DNA from 2 places in the Sodalis sp. RH22 genome. Region 1 is predicted to be linked to the other one. Evidence: predicted binding sites of a transcription regulator. Region 1 holds the regulator's gene; the other holds the start of a gene.
The links. Region 1 encodes ArgR, which controls arginine synthesis, uptake and breakdown. Its sites were predicted from a motif close to ANTGAATAAAAATACANT; they were not measured.

Region 2: the regulator ArgR is predicted to act here: its motif matches at 5,226-5,243, upstream of argA (amino-acid N-acetyltransferase).

Annotation. Positions count from the first base shown of each region.
Region 1 is NZ_CP178731.1:2,970,324-2,978,313, forward strand. Features, by position in the region: gene cgtA (Obg family GTPase CgtA) at 1-166, opposite strand, end outside; gene ACL2XN_RS13580 (DMT family transporter) at 183-1,166, opposite strand; gene rpmA (50S ribosomal protein L27) at 1,299-1,559, opposite strand; gene rplU (50S ribosomal protein L21) at 1,575-1,886, opposite strand; gene ispB (octaprenyl diphosphate synthase) at 2,144-3,115, shown strand; gene ACL2XN_RS13600 (DNA-binding protein) at 3,170-3,556, opposite strand; gene ACL2XN_RS13605 (helix-turn-helix domain-containing protein) at 3,740-4,003, shown strand; gene ACL2XN_RS13610 (DNA-binding protein) at 4,052-4,435, opposite strand; gene mdh (malate dehydrogenase) at 4,943-5,881, opposite strand; gene argR (transcriptional regulator ArgR) at 6,335-6,805, shown strand; gene yhcN (peroxide/acid stress response protein YhcN) at 7,251-7,514, shown strand; gene mpl (UDP-N-acetylmuramate:L-alanyl-gamma-D-glutamyl-meso-diaminopimelate ligase) at 7,789-7,990, opposite strand, start outside.
Region 2 is NZ_CP178731.1:4,993,469-5,001,458, forward strand. Features, by position in the region: gene recB (exodeoxyribonuclease V subunit beta) at 1-1,937, shown strand, start outside; gene recD (exodeoxyribonuclease V subunit alpha) at 1,937-3,787, shown strand; gene argA (amino-acid N-acetyltransferase) at 3,859-5,193, opposite strand; gene amiC (N-acetylmuramoyl-L-alanine amidase AmiC) at 5,425-6,681, shown strand; tRNA gene ACL2XN_RS22710 (tRNA-Met) at 6,765-6,841, opposite strand; tRNA gene ACL2XN_RS22715 (tRNA-Met) at 6,934-7,010, opposite strand; gene mltA (murein transglycosylase A) at 7,227-7,990, shown strand, end outside.

The DNA.
Region 1 (7,990 bases):
GGGTGTTCAGGTTCCGGTCCGCCAGCAGATAGACATCGCCGCCGTCCCCGCCGTCGCCGCCGTCAGGACCGCCGTTAGGAATATATTTTTCCCGCCGGAAACTGACGCAACCGTTGCCGCCGTCGCCCGCGACCACCACGATGGCGGCCTCATCTACAAACTTCATGGAAACTCTCCGTAATTCATTTGCCGGGCGGCTTAATGGGCAGCACCGGTCCTGTGTTGGCCCGCACGGGCAGGAGCCGATGGCCCGCCGCAGAAAACATCGCACCCGCCACCACGACAAACGCGCCCAGATAACCGACAATATTCAGCGCCGGAGCAGCGAAATAATCCGGCCAGGCCAGTGACAGCAAATCCGAAAAAAGTAAGGTGAACAGGGGCGTCAGCGTGACGATAGCGCTGACCTGCGCCGCCTGCCAGCGCGCCATGGCTTCCGCCAGCGCGCCGTAACCAACCAATGTATTGGCACCGCAAAATACCAGGCAGGCAACCTGCCACAAGCTTAGGTGCATCACCGCCGCGGGCTTGGCCACGACGGATAAGGCTATTGTACACAAAACATACAGTAAAAACAGGATCTGTTGCGAGGCCAGCCGGCGCAGCAGAACCTTTTGCGCCACGCCGTAACAGACCCAGACCGTCGCCGCGCAAACCCCCAGGATCACCCCCAGGGTGTAGTCGGTCAGCCGGGTAAAGATCTCCAGCAGGCTGGTATTAAAAAACATCACCAGGCCGCTTATCAGCATCAACGCCCCGATAATCTGGGTGCCGCGCATGCGTTCCTTAAGGATCAGCACGCTGGCGAACATCATGCCCACCGGCGAAAGCTGGCCGATGACCTGCGACGCGGTCGGGCTAAGGTATTGCAGCGACGAACTGAAGAAAATAAAGTTGCCCAGCAAGCCCGCGGTGGCGATAACCAGCATCATCAGCCAGCGCCAGCGCAAAAACAGCGTTAATGACGGCAGTTGGCGACGCGGCGCCAGGATGACGGCCAGACCGATACCCGCCATGATGAAACGGTACCAGACCACGGTATACGGCTCCATGTCGGTGAGCACCTGTTTCATGGCGATGGGCAACGCCCCCCAGCACATTGCGGTGGTGAGCGCCAGCATGATGCCCACCCCTGCCTGCTGTCCCGCCTGCTGATTTGTCTTCATGAGTGTTTAACGCGAAACGTGGCCGGAAAGAAAAGTAAAAAGCCCCGCAAGAATTGCGGGGCTTTGCTCTGTTATCGGGACGTGTTGCCTGGGCCGGGCTATCGGAGCCGCGGCCAGCAAAAAACGGAAAATTTATTCAGCTGCTACGATGCTGACAAACTTGCGGTTTTTCGGTCCTTTAACTTCGAACTGGATTTTACCAGTAGCCAAAGCAAACAGAGTGTGGTCTTTACCGCAACCAACGTTGGTGCCGGGGTGGAATTTAGTTCCACGCTGGCGAACGATGATGCTGCCTGCTAAAACAGCTTCGCCGCCGAAGCGTTTGACGCCCAGGCGTTTACTTTCTGAGTCGCGACCGTTACGAGTCGAGCCGCCAGCCTTTTTGTGTGCCATGAGTGTGCTCCCCTGTTAGGCGCCGATACCGGTAATTTTCACGTCAGTGAACCACTGACGATGGCCTTGTTGCTTACGATAGTGCTTACGGCGACGAAATTTAACAATCGTCACTTTATCGCCACGACCATGGGCAACTACTTCAGCTTGAATCTTTCCGCCATTGACGAAAGGAACGCCGATCTGAATGTCATCACCGTTGGCAATCATCATCACCTGGTCGAATTCAACGGTTTCACCCGTTGCGATGTCCAGCTTTTCAAGGCGAACAGTCTGACCTTCGCTGACCCGGTGTTGTTTACCACCACTTTGGAAAACCGCGTACATAAAAAACTCCGCTTTCCGCGCACTCAACTTAGATTCGTCCACAGTGCGCTATAAATATTCACAATAGGGCGCGAATTCTACGCAAAAAAGCGCCCTATGACAAGTGCAGAATACATACAGGAGACGAAAAAAGCGCAGTTTCTTCACCGGCATTTATCTCTGGCATTTTTCAAGTACAATCAGTAACACAGTTTCTACCATCTGGCCCCATGAGCAGCGTTACTATCTAACGGTTAAAATAAAGCCTAAAGACAATAATGAACCTTGATCAAATTACAGAACTTACCGCACATGATATGGCGGACGTCAACGCGATTATCCTCGAGCAGTTGAACTCCGAAGTCGCGCTTATCAATCAGCTTGGCCACTACATCATCAGCGGCGGGGGCAAGCGCATCCGCCCGATGATAGCCGTGCTGGCGGCCAGGGCCTTGCATTACGACGGCAAAAAGCATGTGACCGTGGCGGCGCTGATTGAATTTATCCATACCGCCACCTTATTGCATGACGACGTGGTTGACGAATCCGATATGCGCCGGGGCAAGGCCACGGCCAACGCGGCGTTCGGCAATGCCGCCAGCGTCCTGGTGGGGGATTTTATCTACACGCGCGCCTTCCAGATGATGACCGGCCTGGAATCGCTGCGGGTCCTGGCGCTGATGTCGGAGGCGGTTAACGTCATTGCCGAAGGCGAAGTATTACAGTTAATGAACTGCAACGATCCCGATATCAGCATCGAGAGCTACATGCGGGTGATTTACAGCAAGACGGCCCGCCTGTTCGAGGCGGCGGCGCAATCTTCCGCCATTTTGGCCGGCGCCACCCCCGAGCAGGAAAACGCCCTGCGGGATTACGGCCGTTACCTGGGCACCGCCTTCCAGCTAATCGATGATCTGCTGGATTACGGCGCCGACGGCAAGACCCTGGGCAAAAACACCGGCGACGACCTGAATGAAGGCAAGCCCACCCTGCCGCTGCTGCATGCCATGCGCCACGGGGACGCGCGGCAGGCGGCGATGATCCGCGAGGCCATTATCCAGGGCAACGGCCGCCACCTGCTCGACGCGGTACTGGAAACCATGCATCAGTGCGGTTCCCTCGAGTACACCCGGCAGCGTGCGGAAGCGGAAGCGGATAACGCCATCACCTGCCTCGCCTGCCTGGAGCCGACCCCTTTTCGCCAGGCGCTGGAAAGCCTGGCGCACCTGGCGGTGCAACGGCAATTTTAGGAAACCGGCGGCCGATAGCGGGAAACCCGCCGGCAAATCCGTTCCCGGTGATTATCAGCGCTTGGGCGTCATGCCCAGGCGCGTCAGAAACCCCGTAATCCCCTCGCGCAACACCAGGCTGATGACCTCATCCCGTTCCTCCGGTTGAAATTGCTGATATATAGCCATCCAGGCCCCGAGAGGGTCTTTTTCCGGCGCCTTGCGCGCGGGATTGATCTGGTATTCGGCAACGGGCGTTTCCTGCATTTGCCGGCTGGTGAGCTCTTGTTGCACTTCGGCTGGTAAACTCTCAATGGCGAATTCCAGGCCTTTTCCCTGCACGCCCACAACCGGACGGCGGATCCAGTTTTCCCGCCGTGCCCGCGCGGTAATGCCTTGCCGGGTACCCGGAAGCTTGGCTACACCAATGAGTTCACAGGTCTTAAACCAGGCTTTTTTCATATCTATTGCATTCCAAAAAGGGACGTCCATAGCAAAATTTGACATCATTGAGAAAATGGTGGAAAAACTTTAGGAAAAAATGTGCTATAAATTTTCCGGTGGCATAGTGAAATCAACTACGGGTTACTTACTTATGCTAATTAGTGCATTTACCTACCCTCAGTGAGCAGCAAGGGATTGAATATGTGTGAAAGGATAAAAGATTGGCACTCCGCCGATATCATTGCAGCGTTACGTAAACGCGGCACCACGCTTGCGGCCGTCTCTCGGGATGCAGGCTTGAGTTCGTCAACCCTGGCGAACGCCATGACCCGCCCATGGCCGAAAGGCGAATGGCTTATAGGGAATGCCTTGGGCATACACCCACTGGAAATCTGGCCCAGCCGTTACATTGATCCAAAGACGAATCAGTTGGTTGACAGAAAAAGCCTGATACGCTCCCGCTGACAGTAAACCAGGCCGCAATACGCCCCCGGGCGCGCCGGTCTTACCCTCCTACTCCCGATCGAGTCCCGCCAGGGATTCATCGGGATAATCCAGGCGTTTTAACAGGTTTAAAACGCCCTCCCTTAAAATAAACGACACCACGAAGTCGCGTTCCGCGCAGGAGAGCTGTCGGTGAATTTCCAGCCAGGTGGAAGAAGGTTCCTGCTGCGAGACCTTATATTCAGCAGTACCGGAACGGAGCGACAGCGTTTTTTTTACCGTGTCGGGCAGGCTTTGCCATGCATATTCCACAGCCTTGCCGCGTGCCCCTTCGCGTCGCCTTTTATGCCAGCCTTCTTCGCGCGCCCGCCGGTTCAGCCCTTGGCGCGTTTTAGGCAACCCACCGACGCCTATCAGTTCATGCGTGGCTATCCATTCCTTTTTTAGTGCCATCGTTTCCCTCCTTGTCTGGTAATAACTCTCGTTATCTCCATTCCGCAATACCTGTAAAACCCTTTTAACGCAGCGGTCTTACCCAGGCACGGTTCCGTTATAGGTTCGCTTTTGCAGTTTAGCCATTACGGCTTGCCGTTACGTCAATTACAACACAAAAAAAGCAGTAAGCGCTACAACGGATGTAAAAATGAGATCGTGGTTGGTTTTTATCCCATAAACTGAAAATAAACACTATTTATCAATAGAATAATTAAGTAAGGTAATTAACCTAGCGGCAGGTAAAACGCGTTTTTAATTGCAGAAATCGCCGATAAGACATGCTGGTAAATGATGAAAAACATGTCCACATAAGCTGGGGTAAAATACGTTTAACCTGATGAAGAAGGGACCAAATGAAGGGGAAAGGGTCGGAGGCCGGCAGATGACCGGCGCGTCCCACCGCCGGCACGTGCGATGGCGATCGCTAACAGCCGCGGCCCAGGGTTCCGGGTCGCGGCGTACAGGCTACTGATTAATGAATTTTTCGCCCAGTTCGATATCTTTCTTCAGCACATCCTTCATCTGTTCCAGCGCCTGCTGTTCGAACGCGCTCAAGGTACCGATGGATTGACGTTCTTCCAGCCCTTGTCTGCCCAACAACAGCGGTTGGGCAAAGAAACGGGTAAATTCGCCGTCCCCTTCAACGTACGCGCATTCCACCACGCCGGCTTCACCCTGCATGGCGCGCACCAACGACAAGCCGAACCGCGCCGCCGCCTGGCCCATTGATAACGTGGCCGAACCGCCGCCGGCTTTCGCTTCCACGACCTCGGTGCCGGCATTCTGGATACGGCGGGTGAGATCGGCGATTTCCTGCTCGCTGAAGCTCACGCCTTTCACCTGTGACAATAAAGGCAGGATAGTGACGCCGGAATGGCCGCCAATCACACGCACTTCCACGTCCTCGGGCCGCAAGCCTTTCAGCTCGGCGACAAAAGTATTGGAACGGATGATATCCAGGGTAGTGACGCCGAAAAGCTTGCGTTTGTCATACACCCCGGCTTTCTTCAGCGCTTCAGCGGCAATCGCCACGGTGGTATTGACGGGATTGGTGATAATGCCGATTAACGCCGTGGGACAGGCTTTCGCCACCTGGTTGATCAGGTTGCGTACAATGCCCGCATTGACGTTAAACAGATCGGCGCGATCCATGCCGGGCTTACGCGCCACGCCGGCGGAAATAAGAACGATGTCCGCCCCTGCCAAGGCGGGGGTTGCGTCCTCGCCGCTAAAGCCCTTAATCTTGACCGCGGTGGGAATATGGCTGAGATCGACCGCCACGCCGGGCGTTACGGGGGCGATGTCATAAAGAGAGAGTTCTGAACCTGGAGGGAGCTGGGTTTTGAGCAACAGGGCAAGGGCCTGGCCTATGCCACCCGCTGCGCCGAGAACTGCGACTTTCATTCTAATCTCCTTATTATTATAGGAAAAATTAAATGCCGTCAAATCATCTGGTTATGATCATAGAGACATAAACGGGTAAAAACAAATCAGCGATCGCAAATTTGAGAATTGACGCATTAACTTCCCTTTTTTATCCCTATTAGCCGCCCGAATTCCCATGCCGGATGACCTCACCGGATAATGCCTGTCGCCGCCGTTCAATACCCGTGGTTAGCGTCCACACTACACCGACAGCAATGGTTAAAACAACATCAAATTAATAACATTCTCTTTACTTTTAACGGCCATGAAATATGGGAGCCCGGTCATGGTCGGTTTGAATAGATATTGCTAAGCTGATTGTTTTGCCGACTTAATTTGGCCATCCTGGCGGTGGCTGCGCATTGTTATTGCATAAAAATGCAAATTTATGCATAATTCGTCGGACAATACTGGCTACTGGTTTGGGAAAATATGCGCAACCACTTTAAACAAGAAGAACTGGTGAAAGCTTTTAAGGCCTTGCTTAAGGAAGAGAAATTCAGCTCCCAAGGTGAAATCGTTTTTGCATTGCAAGAACAGGGATTTGAAAATATTAACCAGTCCAAGGTATCAAGGATGCTGACTAAATTCGGCGCGGTAAGGACCCGCAACGCGAAGATGGAAATGGTCTATTGCCTGCCGGCGGAGCTGGGCGTGCCCACCACCAGCAGTCCGCTGAAAAACCTGGTGCTGGATGTCGATCACAACGACGCGGTTATCGTTATCCATACCAGTCCCGGCGCCGCCCAGCTTATCGCGCGGCTGCTGGATTCCCTGGGTAAATCCGAAGGCATCCTGGGCACCATAGCCGGGGACGATACGATCTTTACCACCCCCGCCAAGGGTTTTAGCGTAAAGCAGCTTTACGAAGCCATCCTTATTCTGTTTGAACAGGAACTCTAAGCCGACGATCGGGCGCGTTATAACGCCAGCGCCTAACATTCGTGCTTTTCATCGCTTTTATGCCGCTGCAAAAGCGTAATCACGCCACAAATGATGCTGCCTTTGTGGCCCTAAGCCCCGCTAATATTCTCTCTATGGTTTCACCGCGGTGGTTTCCACCGCCGGAAGCCGGCCAGACAGCACGTTTGGCTAAAAACCGCTATCTGATTGAAATTACAATTATTTAACATGAATTGTATATTATTCAACCACTTTTAATAGCTTTTTCTTATATCATGCGAAAGTACAAAAATAAAGTTTCATAATAAATTATGAGCAAACTACTAATACCTGCCGTTACTAGTGTATACTTTGTTTCGTGATGAACATCACGTTTTCATCCTGTTGTCAGCAATAAAGAACAGCATGAAGAACGTCAGTCAAAAGAATAGTAGAGGTATAAAACATGAAAATTAAAACCGCAGTATCACTGATGACCGTAATGTCAGCCTTATCTTTCGGCGCCTTCGCCGCAGAATCAATCTCGCAGGATCAGGCCAGCGGCTTGCATTCGTTCGGCACCGTAAGCGTAGGCGGGATCGCGGGCGCGCCTTCCGACATCCATCAGGCGCTGAATCAAGCTGCTCAAGCCAAAGGCGCAACGGCATACCACATCACGGAAGCCCGTGAAAATGATACCTGGCACGCCACGGCCGAGTTGTATAAATAAGCGCATGGATGGAGGGCACCGGCAGCGACTTGCCGCCGCGCCCTGGGCTGAATTGCTGAAAGCCGGCGGGTTCGTCAAGGCTTGAAAAAATAATCAATAACGCAGTGCAGAAAGAGTTTACTCCAGAAGTCAAAGCGGTTATGCCGTCGTCGCCCTCAGTTATTCCTGTGTCCAGTAATAACCCAAGACGCGGACAGCCGATTCCCTCTCGTCGTCCTATCCGGCGAACCTTTTCCCCCGCTTGCGGGGGTTTTTTTTGGCTTGCGCACGGCGCCTACACCGCCAGGCCGGCTTTCAGGTTTAACTGCGCCAGCAGTTTTTCATGAATGCCGCCGAAGCCGCCGTTGCTCATCACCAGAATGTAATCGCCCGGTTGCGACGTCTTGACAATCATTTCCACCAGCGTATCGACATCGGCGCTCCAATGCGCCGGCTGTACGCACGCCTCCGCCACCTCGCTCACCTGCCAGGGAATA
Region 2 (7,990 bases), 2.0 Mb from region 1:
GCCGCAAGGGACGCGAGGCGCTGCAGGCCTCGGACATGACGGTGCTGGTGCGTAACCGTAATGAAGCCTCCCTGGTGCGCGACGCGTTAAGCGCATTGTCGATCCCCGCGGTTTACCTGTCCAATCGTGACAGCGTTTATGAAACGCCGGAGGCGCGCGAGCTGCTGTGGTTGTTGCAGGCAATCCTGATCCCGGGCCAGGATAACGCCCTGCGCTGCGCCCTGGCCACCAGCCTGATGGGGCTTGACGCCCAGGATATCGATGCCGTCAACCACAACGGCCAGGCCTGGGACGCGCTGGTGGATGAGTTCGCCGGGTATCGCCAGCTGTGGCGGCAACGCGGCGTGCTGCCGATGCTGCGCCAGGTGATGATCGCCCATCAGATAGCGGAGAACCTGCTGGCCAGCGTCAATGGCGAACGCAGGCTGACCGATCTGCTGCATCTGGCCGAACTGCTGCAGGAAGCCTCGGCGCAGCTGGATAACGAACACGCGCTGGTGCGCTGGCTGGCGTTGCAGATTGAACAGCCCAACACCCAGGCCGATAACCAGCAGCTGAGGCTGGAAAGCGACCGCCATCTGGTGCGGATCACCACGGTGCATAAGTCCAAGGGATTGGAATTTCCCCTGGTATTCCTGCCGTTTGTCGCCGATTTTCGTCTGCAAAAGCGCCCCTTGTTCCATGACCGCAGTGATTTCCAGGCCTGGCTGGATCTGGCGGCCTCCGAGGAGAGCCTCGCGCTCGCGGAGGAAGAGCGGTTGGCGGAAGACCTGCGCCTGCTGTACGTGGCGCTGACCCGTTCCATTTATCAATGTTGCATCGGTATCGCGCCGCTGTTTCGCGGCTCCCGTGCCAAAAACGGCGATACCGATGTGCATCAAAGCGCGTTGGGCTACCTGATACAGCAGGGCGAGCCCGGCGACGGCGCCGTCCTGCGGGCGCGGCTTGAGCAGCTGTGCGCAGCGGATATCGTCCTGGACGTGATTACCCAGCCGCAGGGGCGCCCCTGGCAACCGGCCGTGACGGCGCGGCATAGCCTCGCCGCCCGGCGCTTTCAGCCGCGCGCGCAGGACAATTGGCGCGTCACCAGTTATTCCGGCCTGCAACAGCACGGCGGCGGACCGGGGCTGATGGAACTGCTGCCCCGGCTGGACGTCGACGCGGTGGGCGAACGCCGTCAGGACGCCGAACCCGAGCTGTCGCCCCATACCTTTGCGCGCGGCGCCTCCCCCGGCACCTTCCTGCACGCCCTGTTTGAATCGCTCGATTTTACCCGGCCGCTTGATGAGGATTGGCTCAGCGGACAACTGGCGCAAAACGGCATCAGCGACATTTGGCGACCGGTTATCGGGCAGTGGATGGACCGGGTATTAAACGCGCCGCTCGGCGCCTCCGGCATTACGCTCTCCCGGCTGGCGCCGGGGCGGAAACAGGCGGAGCTGCAGTTTTACCTGCCGATCGACGCCACGGTGACCGCCGGCGCGCTGGATATGCTGTGCAAACGCTACGATCCGTTGTCCGCGCGCTGCCCGCCGCTGGATTTTCCCCAGGTGCGGGGAATGCTGAAGGGGTTTATCGACCTGGTTTTTTGCTGGCAGGACCGTTATTACCTGCTGGACTACAAATCCAACTGGCTGGGCGAAGACGATGCCGCCTATACGCCCGAGGCGATGGCGCAGGCCATGGCCGAGCATCGCTACGATCTGCAATACCAGCTTTATACCCTGGCGTTGCACCGTTACCTGCGCCATCGCCTGGCGGATTATGATTATCGCCGCCATTTTGGCGGAGTCTTTTATCTGTTCCTGCGCGGCGTCGCGGCCGATAATCCCGGCAACGGCATATTTTACTGCCGCCCTGAACCGGCCCTGATTGACGGCCTGGATACATTATTCAGCCAGGGCGCGGCGGTCACCAGCGAGTATAAGGCGATTTAATGGACGTTGTGATCGAGCAGGCGCAATTACTGCGGCTTTGGCGGCCGCTGGATATCCAGTTTGCCCGCATGCTGGCGAGCGCGGATGAGCCGGCGCTGCTGCTGGCTTGCGCCTGCCTGAGCGCCGACGCCGGCGCCGGACATGTTTGCCTGCCGTTGACGCTATTGCAGCCCGGCGGCCTGTTCAACGGCCGGCATCCGCAACTGGCCGAGCATGCCTGGCGCCTTGCCGGCAAGCCCTCGCCGGACGAGTGGCCGCGTTTGCTGAACGCGTCGCCGGCGGTCAGCGACGGTTCCAGGCCCACCCCCCTGGTATTAGATCAGGGCCGGTTGTATTTGCAGCGCATGTGGCAAAATGAACGGCGGGTCGCGCATTTTTTTAACGCCATCCGGCCCATGCCCGCTGGGGATGAAGCGCTTATCAGGCGGGTGCTGGACCGGTTTTTCCCGGCCGGCGCCGACGAGGTGGACTGGCAAAAAGTGGCGGCGGCGGTGGCTATCACCCATCCGGTGGCGCTGATTTCCGGCGGCCCGGGCACCGGTAAAACCTCGACGGTGGCGAAAATGCTGGCCGCCATGGTGGTGCTGGGCGGCGATGCCCGTCTGCGTATCCAGCTAGCGGCGCCCACCGGGAAAGCGGCGGCGCGCCTGAGCGAGTCCCTTGGCGCGGCGCTGGCGGCGCTCGGCCTTGACGAACGGCAGCGGCGGCTGTTCCCCGCGGAAGCCGTGACGCTGCACCGGCTGCTGGGCGCGCAGCCCAACAGCCAGCGCATGCGTTACCATCAGGATAATCCGCTGCATGTGGATATCCTGATTGTCGACGAAGCCTCGATGGTCGATCTGCCGATGATGGCCAGCCTGATCGCCGCGCTGCCGCCGCAGGCGCGGGTGGTTTTTTTAGGCGATCGTTGCCAACTGGCGTCGGTGGAAGCGGGGGCGGTGCTGGGCGACATCTGCTTTCTGGCGGAGAACGGCTATAGTCCCGGGCGTAATGCGCAGCTGCGGCGGCTTACCGGCTGCGAGGTGCCGGCGGGTACGCCCGTGGCGGGACACCAGACGGGGGACAGCCTGTGCCTGCTGCGTAAAAGCTACCGCTTTGACGCGGGATCCGGCATCGGCCGTCTGGCCAATACCGTTAACAACGGCGATGGCCGGGGGGCGCTGGCGTTGCTGAAAGCCGGGCGTGATGAGGACGTGGCCTACGCGCCGATACGCGACGGCGAAGACTATCTGCGCCTGCTCGACGGGTGCGTCGCGGGCTATCGTGATTACCTGCGGCTGGTGCGGGACGGCGCCGGGGCGGGCGCGGTGTTAGCGGCATTTGACCGCTACCGCCTGCTGTGCGCGCTGCGCGAAGGGCCCTTCGGCGTCGCCGGCCTTAACGCGCGGATTGAACAGGCGCTGGCCCAGGCGGGGTTGATTAAGCGCCAGGCGGATGCCGCCGGCAGGGGGTATGCGGGACGGCCGCTGATGATCACCCGCAATGCGCCGTCCCTTGGACTGTATAACGGCGATATCGGTATTATGCTGCCGGATGCGCAGTCGGCGCTGCGGGTCTGCTTCCCGCTGCCTGACGGCACCATCAAGGCGGTGCCGCTAAGCCGTCTGCCCGATCATGAAACCGCTTTTGCCATGACGGTGCATAAATCCCAGGGGTCGGAGTTTATCCATACGGCGCTGGTGCTGCCCAACCAGTTTCTGCCGGTGCTAACCCGCGAGCTGGTCTATACGGCCATTACCCGCGCCCGCGAGCGGCTGTCGGTCTATGCCAACGACGAGGTGATAAGCCAGGCCATCGCCACGCCGACCGAGCGGCGCAGCGGCCTGCGGGAATTGCTGTTAAAGGGGTAGGCCGCCGGCAGGCTTGCCGGCGCACGCGGTAGCCGGCGGGCGTCCCGGGAATGCTCGCCGGCGCAGCCCGGTTACTGGCCGGTGAGGTCCGCCACCAGGATTTTTGAACGGCGATGGTAGTTATACAGCGCCTGCTTCTGCTGCGGCAGCACTTCCACTTCCGCCGGGGTAAAACCGCGCTCCTGGAACCAGTGAATGCTGCGCGTCGTCAGTACAAACAGCTTTTTCAGCCCCATCTGGCGCGCCTGTTGCGTAATACGCTGCAACAGCATTTCGCCGCGCGACGAGCTGCGGTAATCGGGATGCACGGCCACGCAGGCCATCTCCCCCAGCTGTTCTTCCGGAAAGGGGTAAAGGGCGGCGCAGGCAATGGTCAGGTTGTCCCGTTCGATAATGGTGAATTTATCGATTTCCATTTCCAGCTGTTCGCGGGACCGGCGCACCAGGATGCCCTGCTGCTCCAGCGGGCGTATCAATTCCAGGATGCCGCCGATATCGTTAATGGTCGCGCGCCGCACCTGTTCCGCGCTTTCCATCACGATCTGGGTGCCGATGCCTTCGCGGGAGAACAGTTCCTGCACCAGCGCGCCGTCATCCTGATAGCTGATCAGATGGCAACGGCGCACGCCGCTGCGGCAGGCTTTCACCGCACCGCGCAAAAAGCGCACCGTGCCGGAATGGTAATCGCCTTTTTTTTCCAGCGCGTCGATACGCAGCTGGGCCTCATTGGGAAACAGTTCGGATATTATCTCGCCCTTATCGTCACACACCCCTTGCGAAGAACAAAAGCCGATAATCTTTTCCGCTTTCAGTTTGATAGCCAGCTGGGTGGCCACTTCTTCCGAGGTCAGGTTAAAGCTCTCGCCGGTTACCGACACCGCCACCGGGCCGAGCAGCACGATAGCGCCGCTGTCCAGCTGGCGATGTATCGCCTCGTCGTCGATACGGCGGATGCGGCCGCTGTGGCAGTAGTCCACCCCGTCGTCCACCCCGAGCGGCTGGGCAATGATAAAATTGCCGCTGACCACATTAATATGCGCCCCCTGCAGCGGCGTATTGTTCAGGCTCATGGACAGCCGCGCGGTAATATCCAGCTGCAGCAGGCCGGCCGCCTGCTTGACCAGTTCAAGGGTCGACGCGTCGGTGACGCGGGTGTGCTTGTGGTAAATAGGTTCCAGGTGGTGCACCGACAGATTGGCGTCGATTTGCGGCCGTGCGCCGTAGACCAGCACCAGGCGGATGCCCAGGCTGTGAAGGAGGCCGATATCATTAACGATGTTGGCGAAGTTTTCATGTTCGATGGCTTCGCCGCCTAACATGACGACAAACGTCTTGCCCCGATGGGCATTGATATAGGGAACTGAGTGACGAAAGCCTTGGACCAGTTCAGTACTACGTTCCTTCACGGCAAATCCTCTGTGAATGATTATTCTGATTTTGTGTATTTTTATTCTATAAATAGGGTATTGGCAAGCAGCATTTTTCCCCATTCTTGTTTGTAAAGAATCGAAAATAAACCCCGAAGCACTAAGCATAGAGCCTTTTAAGGATGACAGATACCGGCGGATTCGCTAAAGTTTTTGCCATTCGAAAAAATGACTGCTTTTTCATTATATTAGCTTTTATCCTGGGGCGATATGCCGGATTCACATCATAATAAGGGGCGCAGGCGGCTGCTGCAGGCAACCGCCGCCACCTGGCTGTTAACGCTCAGTCGCATCGGAATGGCGGCGCCGCTGGTAGTGGCCGTGCGCATCTGGCCCGCAGCCAGTTATACCCGCATTACGCTTGAATCCCAGTCCCCCTTGCGCTATCGCCAGTTTGTCCTTGGCAATCCCGATCGGCTGGTGGTGGATATCCAGGATGCCCAGCTTAATTCGGTGCTGAAGGGCGCCGGTCAATTGGTCAGGGAAGAGGACCCCTACATCAGCCGGATACGGGCCGGCCAGTTTGACGATCGCACCGCCAGGATGGTGATCGAACTGAAGCAGCCGGTCCAGGCGCGCTTCCTGGCCCTGCCACCGGTGGCCGGGTTCAAACATCGTCTCATCATGGATCTCTATCCCCGGGCCGGCAGCCGTTCCGCGCTGCAAGACGATCCGCTGCTGGCGCTGCTGGAGGACTACAATCAGGGCGATCTGGCGCGCAGCCTGCCGCCCGAATCCCAGGCGCCGCGCGCCGGCAAAGCCGGGCGCGACCGGCCGGTTGTCATCATGCTCGACCCCGGCCATGGCGGTGAGGATCCTGGCGCCATCGGCAAGTTCCGCACCCGCGAAAAGGATGTGGTGCTCAAGATTGCCCGCCACCTGCGCGCCTTGATTGACCGTGAGCCCAATATGAAAGTCTATATGACGCGCAATGAGGATGTCTTTATTCCGCTGAAGGTCAGGGTGGCGAAAGCGCGCAAACAGCGCGCGGATCTGTTCGTCTCTATTCATGCCGACGCGTTTACCAACCGCGCGGCACGCGGCGCGTCGGTGTTCGCGCTGTCCACCAAAGGGGCCACCAGCGCCGCCGCGCGTTTCCTGGCGCAAACCCAGAACGCCGCGGACGATATCGGCGGGGTAGGCAAAAGCGGCGACCGCTATCTGGATCATACCTTGTTTGATTTGGTGCAGACCGCCACCATCAACGACAGCCTGAAATTCGGCAAGGCGGTGTTGCAACATCTGGGGAAAATCGCGCACCTGCATAAACGCAGCGTGGATCAGGCAGGTTTTGCGGTGCTCAAGGCGCCCGATATTCCCTCCATCCTGGTGGAGACCGCGTTTATCAGCAATGTGGAAGAGGAGCGGCGCCTGCGCACCACGCATTTCCAGCAGCAGGTGGCGCACGCCATCCTGGCGGGCATCAAGGCGTATTTTGCGGCGGGTGGGGTGATCTCGGGCCGGTGAGGCGGCGCGTTTTGCGTAATGCAGACAACAAAAAACCCACCTTAGAGTGGGTTAAGCGCTTTAGCCTGTCATTTTTCAAGAAGTGGTTGCGGGGGCCGGATTTGAACCGACGACCTTCGGGTTATGAGCCCGACGAGCTACCAGGCTGCTCCACCCCGCGTCCGATATACTACATCTGTGAGCAGTCAGATGCTTGCTTCTTTTACTCTTTTTTTTAATTCTTTTCTTAACGTATGACTTTTACTGCTTAATTGGTTGCGGGGGCCGGATTTGAACCGACGACCTTCGGGTTATGAGCCCGACGAGCTACCAGGCTGCTCCACCCCGCGTCCGTGGAAGCGCACTATACTCCGGACAGCCTTTGATGCAACCCCTTTTTGCGATTAATCGCCTGCTATAATGATTTTTGTTTAAAGAGGCGCTTTTTTGCCTGTTTTATAAGCAAAATAGACGGTTGTTTTTGCAATAATGCATTTATCTATTGAACCGCCTTTGCTATCGTTCGCCGTTGATACATAGGCAAATGGAACCGGCATGAGAACGTTATGAACAAACAATGGGCACACTATCTTTTCATTGGCCTGATTTTCGCCATTCTGGCCGGCTGTTCGTCGCGCCCCACCGATCGTGGACAACAGTATAAAGATGGTCTTCTTACCCAGCCGTTCGGGCTGGTCAATGAACCCAATGCCAAGGGGCGACCGGTTAATGCCAAGGACTACGCCGATCAGGTGGCTGAAACGCAATACGCCGCCGCGGGCCTGTATAGCCGCAACAGCGCCAATTTCGACGCCGTCAAGCGCTGGGCCATGGCGGGCGCGGATACCCGCCAGCTCAGCCAGTTCGGCGTCAAGGCCTACCAGATGGAAGGGGTGGATAATTACGGCAATGTACAGTTCACCGGCTATTACACGCCGGTGATTCAGGCCCGCTATACGCCCCAGGGCGAATTTCAGTATCCGCTGTACCGCATGCCGCCCAAGGGCAGGAACCGCCTGCCCGACCGCGCCGCCATCTACGCGGGCGCGCTTGACGGCCGTAACCTGGCCATCGCCTACAGTAATTCGCTGATGGATAATTTTATGATGGAAGTGCAGGGCAGCGGCTATGTGGATTACGGCGACGGCCGGCCGCTCACCTTTTTTGGCTATGGCGGTAAAAACGGACACGCCTACCGCAGCATCGGTAAGATATTGATCGATCGCGGCGAAGTGGCGCGCGAGGATATGTCGATGCAGGCGATTCGCCAGTGGGCCTCGCGCCACAGCGAGACCGAGGTGCGGCAACTGCTGGAAGAGAATCCGTCCTA